One region of the Actinoplanes oblitus genome, then DNA from elsewhere that is predicted to be linked to it. Evidence: riboswitches for the same ligand, from Rfam matches in the RefSeq annotation. Region 1 holds a riboswitch; the other holds the start of a gene.
The links. Region 1 has a riboswitch for thiamine pyrophosphate ahead of Actob_RS03270 (thiamine phosphate synthase). Riboswitches for the same ligand answer to the same signal wherever they lie in the genome.

Region 1 (3,396 bases):
GGATCGGGTCGTCGGTGGTGTACGGCAGGACCGTGAAGCCGTCGACGACCAGCGCCTCCGCCGCCTTCAGCAGCTCGACGCCGTCCGGCAGCAGGGTCCGCTCGTCGCCGATCACCTCCAGCTTGATCAGGTCGGTCTCGAACGCCTCCCGGGCCATCTTGGCCGTCTTGATCGCGTCGCCGGCGGTGTAGCAGCCGGCCGTGTTCGGCAGGATCCGCACCTTGAGCCGCTCCAGCATCGGCAGCAGCCCGGGACCGGCCGCCTCGACCCGGCGGAGCGCCACAGTGACCAGGTCGGTCTCCGACGCGACGATCGCCTCCTCCAGCGCGGCGAGGCTGTTCGCGCCGCCGGTGCCGAGGATGAGTCCGTTCTCCGGCAACAGGTCCATGGTCAGCCGCCCTGCGCCGCGGTGAGCACCTCGACCGCGTCGCCGTCGGCGAGGTCGACCTGTGCCCAGGTGGATCGTGGGACTACCGAGCCGTTGACGGCGACCGCGACACCGCGGTGCGCGTCGGTGATCTCCGCTACCAGTACGGCGACCGAGCAGGACTCGGGCCGGGTCTGGTGCCGGCCGTTGACGGTCAGGCGCATCCGAACCTCCCGGGGGTGAAGTCGTCGATGATCGGATCGGTCTTGCCGGTGAGCACCAGGTCGGCGATCAGCCTCGCGGTGATCGGTGCGAGCAGGATGCCGTTGCGGTGGTGCCCGGCGGCGACGACCACGTTGTCGCGGAGAGTGCCGAGGACCGGCGCGTTGTCCGGGGTGCCGGGGCGGTGCCCGACGGTGACCTCGGCGAGCTCGTGCTCGGCCAGGCCGGGTACCAGGTCCAGGGCGGCGCGCAACAGATCGTGGACGCCGCCGGCGGTGGGCGTGCTGTCGGTGCGTTCCTCCTGGGTGGCGCCGACCACGACCTCACCGTCGGCGCGCGGGACCAGGTAGACGTGCCGGCCGTCGGCGGCCCCGTCGATCACGTGCCGGAGCAGTCCCGGCTCGCCTCGCAGGCGCAGCACCTGGCCTTTCACCGGCCGGATCGGCAGCCCGGTGAGCCCTGCCGTGCCGCAGCCGGCCGCGACCACCACGACGTCGGCTTCCACTTCGGACACGTCGGAGACAAACCGATTTACGGTACGCCCGCCGAGCATCCCGCGCAGCGCCCGCACCACCCGGCGCGGATCCACCTGCCGCTCGGTCGGCGCGAAGACACCGGCCCGCACTCGGGGCGAGAGCGAGGGGGCGAGCTCCCGGAGCTGCGAGCCGGTGAGCGGCGACAACCCCTGGTGCTTCCACTCGCGCGCCATCTCGGTCACGTCATCAGCGGTCAGCGCCACCCCGAGCGTCCCGGCGTCGTCGTAGCCGACGTCACCGAGCGACGCGGCGAACGCCGGCCACAGCTCGTTCGACGCCGCCAGCAGCCGTTCCAGCTGGGGGAACTCGAAGACCGACTCGCCGGCCGGTGCCAGCATCCCGGCCGCGACGTGCCAGGCGCCCTCGGTGCCCTCCGGCGCCGGGTCGTAGACGGTGACGTCCGCACCGCGCCGCAGCAGCTCGGCCGCGATGCTCAGCCCGATGATCCCGCCGCCGACGACCGCGGCTCTCATGCCAGGACCTCGAGGAACGCGGCGGCCGAGCCCCGCGGGTCGGCGGTGAACGCGGCGACGGCGGCGATCCCGTGGGTCTTCAGCAGCGGCGCCCGTTCCAGGGTGATGCCGCCGATCGCCAGCACCGGGGTGCCGGGCACCGCGGCGGCGACCTCCGCCACCCGGTCCGGTCCGAGCGGTGGCGGGAGTCCGTCCTTCGTGGACGTCGCGAAGGCCGGGCCGACTCCCAGGTAGGAGGCGCCCTCGGCGACCGCGGCGCGAGCCGCCTCCGGGGTGCGGCAGGTGGCCCCGACGACGGCGTCCGGCCCGAGGACCCGGCGGGCGGCGTGGACGGGCAGGTCGTCGGCGCCCACGTGCACGCCGTCGGCACCGGCCGCGAGAGCGACCCCGATCCGGTCGTTGACCAGGCACATCGCTCCGGCTGCCCGGCAGATCTGGACGGCTTCGACGGTTACCGCGTACGCGAAACGGTCGTTGCTCTTGATTCTGATCTGCACCGCCACGCCGGGTTGCGCCACCCCGCGCACGACGTCGAGGTCGTCGGTGATGACGTGCAGTCTGGGGAACGACAATGCGTCCATGACGCGCTCCTCCCTGCGCCGGCATGACCCGGATCAGGTTCGACGGTCGGGGGCCGCATCAGCCCCCCTCTCAGCCCGGTGCCCGGACTCCCGTGGGTTGTAGTAACCGGACCCTAACCGGTCCGTCACCAAAAAAGCTAGCGAACGTCCCAGACCGGTTCGGGGACCTCGACCACCTCGTTGTCGCTCCTGAACAGCACGAAACGATCGAAGGACCTGGTGAACCAGCGGTCGTGGGTGACGGCTATCACGGTGCCCTCGAAGCCCTTCAATCCCTCCTCCAGCGCCTCCGCCGAGGCCAGGTCGAGGTTGTCGGTCGGCTCGTCGAGCAGCAGCAGCGTCGCCCCGGACAGCTCCAGCAGCAGCACCAGGAACCGCGCCTGCTGACCGCCGGAGAGGGTGCCGAACCGCTGGTCGCCCTGCGCCGAGAGCTCGTACCGGCTCAGGTGTTTCATCGAGCCGGCGCGGTCCATCCCGGAGCGGTGCTCGTCACCCCGCCAGAGGATCTCGACGAGCGTCTTGTCCACCAGCTCGGGGCGGTCGTGGGTCTGCGAGAAGTGGCCGGGCCGCACCCGCGCGCCGAGACGTGCGACACCGTGGTGCCGCACCGGCGTGAGCGGTGCCCCGTCGACCGGCTGGTGCTCCAGGTCGGGTTCGCTGCCGCCGGCCGCGAGCAGGCGCAGGAAGTGCGACTTGCCGGTGCCGTTGGCGCCCAGGACGGCGACCCGGTCGCCGTACCAGATCTCCAGGTCGAACGGGAACGTCAGGTCCTCCAGCTCCAGGTTCTCGCAGATCACCGAGCGCTTGCCGGTACGGCCGCCGCGCAGGTTCATCCGCACCGACTGGTCCTTGGGCGGCAGCGGCGGCGGGCCGGCCTCCTCGAACTTGCGCAGCCGGGTCTGCGCGGCCTGGTAGCGCGAGGCCAGCCCGTCGTTGAAGGCCGCCTTGTTCTTCAGCGTGAAGACCAGCTCGCGGAGTTTCTCGTGCTCCTCGTCCCAGCGGCGGCGCAGCTCCTCCATCCGCTCGTGCCGGTTCGACCGGGCCTCGTGCCAGGAGGCGAACCCGCCCGGATGCGTCCACGCGCCACCGCCCTCGACGGCGACCACCCGGTCAGCGGTCTGCGCCAGCAGCTCCCGGTCGTGCGAGATGTAGAGCACCGACTTGTTCGACTCGCGGATCCGCTGCTCCAGCCAGCGTTTGGCGGGCACGTCGAGGAA
Region 2 (3,396 bases), 730 kb from region 1:
CTCCGGGTTCTGGAAGACCGACCCGATCCGCTGGGTCAGCGTGGTGGCCCGCCACCGGTGCGGTGGCCGCTCGTCGCCGAACCCGGTGATCCGCCCGGAACCCGGCGCGAGCAGGCCGCCGAGCAGCAGCGCGAGGGTGGACTTGCCGGCGCCGTTGGGACCGGTCACCGCGAGTACCTGGCCGGCCCGGGCGGTCAGCGACACCTCGGGGAGCCGGCCCGGGACGGTGACGCGCTCGGCACGCAGCAGTTCGGCGGCGGACGGGCGTACCGAAGCAGCAGTCGCGGTGACCGCGGACTGCCGCGCGGCGACCGGGCGGCCCGGCACCCAGACTCCCTCGTCGGCGAGTTCGTCGCCGCAGGCGGCGAAGATCGCCTCGGGCGCGCCGTCGGCCCGCACCCCGCCACCCGGCTCCACCACCACCACCCGGTCCACCAGCGGCAACGCCTCGGCCACCCGATGCTCCACGATGATCAGCGTGGTGTCCGGGCCGGCCGCGCGGCGGACCGCGTCCCGGATCAGCGCGGCGCCGGCCGGATCGAGGTTGGCCGTCGGCTCGTCGAGCAGCAGCAGCCCGGGTCGCGGCGCGATCACCCCGGCCAGGGCCAGGCGCTGCGCCTCACCGCCGGAGAGCGCGTGGGTGGGACGATCATTCCGGTACGGGAACCCCACGCGGGTCAGAGCGTCGGCCACCCGTGGCCAGATCTCGGCGGCGGGCAGTCCCCGGTTCTCCAGCCCGAACGCCACGTCGTCGCCGGAGCGGGCCATCACCAGCTGGGTCTGCGGATCCTGGAAGAGGATGCCGGCCCGGTCCCGGGCCTTGCGCGGCTCCAGCCCGTCGATCTCGATGGTGCCCTCGGCCTCGCCGGAGTCCTCCGGCAGCAGCCCGGCCAGCGCGGCCAGCAGGGTGCTCTTGCCGGCCCCGGAGGGACCCAGCAGGAGCACCCGCTCGCCGCGCCGCACGTGCAGGTCCAGCCCGCGCACCGCCCAGGCGCGACGGCCCGCGTGCCGCCACCCGAACCCGCGCAGCAGAACCTCACTCACCGGACGGACCTCAGATCAGCGCCCGTTCCCGGCCGGCCGGGAACCGGTCGAGGACGCCGGTCGGGGCCAGGGCCCGGACCACCAGCCAGGCGCCGGCGCCGGCCAGGACCGCGGCGCTGGCCACGGTGATCAGCGCGTAGGGGACCCGGTAGCTCCACAGGGCGTAGTCGTAGGTCCAGACGAACCAGTCGAAGACCGCGGCGACCACGCCGGCCAGCGCGCCGGAGAGGACGCTCACCGGCAGGTTGAACACCCGGTAGCGGAACAGGGCGAACGCCAGCTCGGCGCCGAGGCCCTGGGCGGCGCCCTGGAAGATCACCGTGGCACCCCACTTGTTGCCGAGCAGCGCCGAGATGATCGCGGCGACGGTCTCGGTGAAGAACGCCGCGCCCGGCTTCCGGATGATCAGCCCGCTCAGCACGGCGGGCAGGAACCACATGCCGTAGAGGACGGACTGGGCCGGCGGGAAGAACAGGAACGCGTTCTCGGTGGCGGCCCAGACCACGTCCCAGGCCCAGAAGATCACGCCGAACGCGACGGCGATGACCGAGGCGATCACGATGTCTATCGTGCGCCATCTGTTGAGGTTGTCTGACTTCATGTACGCCTCCCAGCGTGTACGCACCGGGAGGAGACGCACGCCATGCGTGGAACATGGCGCGGCTGGAGAAGACCGAACTTCCTGCGCTGGCATTACCCAGATCAGGTACGAGGGTCTGCGGCCAGGCCGCACTCTCAGCGCTGTGCGCTCCCCTGTCGGATCGAAGCGCGCCCGCGACGCGCGGTTCCCGCGGTCGTGAACTAGCTTCGGTGGATGTGCTTCGATGACGCTAACACCGAGGTGGCGATCCAGCACAGCGAGGGAGTGATCACATGCAGGTCAAGGCTCGCGGCCTGACGTTCGAGGTGACCGAGGGCGGTCCCGAGGACGGGCAGCCGGTGCTCCTGCTGCACGGCTTCCCGCAGGACCACCGCGAGTTCGATCTCCTGATGCCCCGGCTGCACCACGCCGGTCTGCGCACCTACGCGATGGACCAGCGCGGTTACTCGCCCGGCGCCCGCCCCGGCGACGTGCGCGACTACCGGATCGGCGAGGCGGTCGCCGACGTGCTCGGCGTGCTGGACGCTCTCGGCCTGGAGTCGGTGCACCTGGTCGGGCACGACTGGGGCGCCCAGGTGGCCTGGCTGGTGGCCGGCCGGCACCCGGAGCGGGTGCGCACGCTGACCGCGGTCTCGGTGCCGCACCCGCGGGCGATGATGCTGGCGCTGCGGGTCCGGCCGAGCCAGCAGGCCCGGCTGGCGTACTTCCAGCTGTTCCGCAGCCCGGTGGCGGAGCGGCTGCTGCTCGCCGGCGGCGCGCTGGTGCTGCGCCGGATGTTCGGCCCGATCGGTCCGCGCGCCGACCTGTACGTCAAGGCGATGCGCGAGCCGGGCCGGCTGACCGGCGGGCTGAACTGGTACCGCGCGTTCCGCACCGCTGACGTCGCCGACCTGGGCGAGATCACCGTGCCGACCACGTTCGTCTGGAGCGACCGGGACGGCGTGGTCGGGCTGACCGCCGTGCTGCGCACCGCCGACTGGGTCCGCGCCGACTACCAGCTGGTGGCGATCCGCGGGGTCAGCCACTGGGTGCCCGAGCAGGCGCCGGCCGAGCTGGCCGGCGCGGTGCTGGCGCGCATCGGCGTTTGACCATGGCCGGGACGGGGAATGCGGCAGCACCATGGCCCCCTCGTCCAAGGAAACCGCAAAACAGCGTTGGGACCGGAACTTCGCGGACCTGTTGCAGGAGCTGCGCGTCGCGCAGACCGGTGTGCAGATCCTCTTCGCCTTCCTGTTGACCCTGCCGTTCTCCAGCGGCTTCCCGAAAACCACGGCGTTCCAGAAGGACGTGTACATGGTGGCGCTGATCAGCGCCGCGTTCGCCACCGCGCTGATCATCTCGCCGGTGGCGTTCCACCGGGCGCTGTTCCGTCAGGGACGCAAGCCGGAGCTGGTCCGGTACTCGCACCGGATGGCCACCGGCGGCTTGGCCTGCATGCTGGTGTCGATGGTCAGCAGCGTCCTGCTGATCACCGACTACGTGCTGCACGCCCGCTGGGCGGTGATCCTCACCGTGGTGGCCGCCGGATGGTTCCTCACCTTCTGGGCGATCCTGCCGATCACCCACCGCAACTGGGGTGAGGACGAGGACAAGGACGGGTTCGTCCTGGACGACAGCCCGGTCGGCGTCACGTCCGGGCCGGGCGCAGACCGAGACGCCTGAGTTCCAGCTCGGCCAGCGCGTCGACGGCTGCCGTGTCCCCGTTCCGCCAGCTCTGTGCGATGTCCGGGCCCAGCCGGGTCAGCTCGCCG

Region 2: it holds a riboswitch for thiamine pyrophosphate, as region 1 does, so the genes downstream of both, Actob_RS06580 (ECF transporter S component) here and Actob_RS03270 (thiamine phosphate synthase) in region 1, are expected to answer to the same signal.

What each region holds. Positions count from the first base shown of each region.
Region 1 covers NZ_CP126980.1:706,756-710,151, reverse strand. Annotated here, with positions in the region: gene Actob_RS03285 (thiazole synthase) at 1-388, opposite strand, end outside; gene thiS (sulfur carrier protein ThiS) at 391-591, opposite strand; gene thiO (glycine oxidase ThiO) at 582-1,598, opposite strand; gene Actob_RS03270 (thiamine phosphate synthase) at 1,595-2,179, opposite strand; TPP riboswitch at 2,173-2,283, opposite strand; gene Actob_RS03265 (ABC-F family ATP-binding cassette domain-containing protein) at 2,317-3,396, opposite strand, start outside.
Region 2 covers NZ_CP126980.1:1,441,553-1,444,948, forward strand. Annotated here, with positions in the region: gene Actob_RS06575 (ABC transporter ATP-binding protein) at 1-1,044, opposite strand, end outside; gene Actob_RS06580 (ECF transporter S component) at 1,055-1,645, opposite strand; TPP riboswitch at 1,706-1,809, opposite strand; gene Actob_RS06585 (alpha/beta fold hydrolase) at 1,918-2,733, shown strand; gene Actob_RS06590 (DUF6328 family protein) at 2,765-3,307, shown strand; gene Actob_RS06595 (hypothetical protein) at 3,273-3,396, opposite strand, start outside.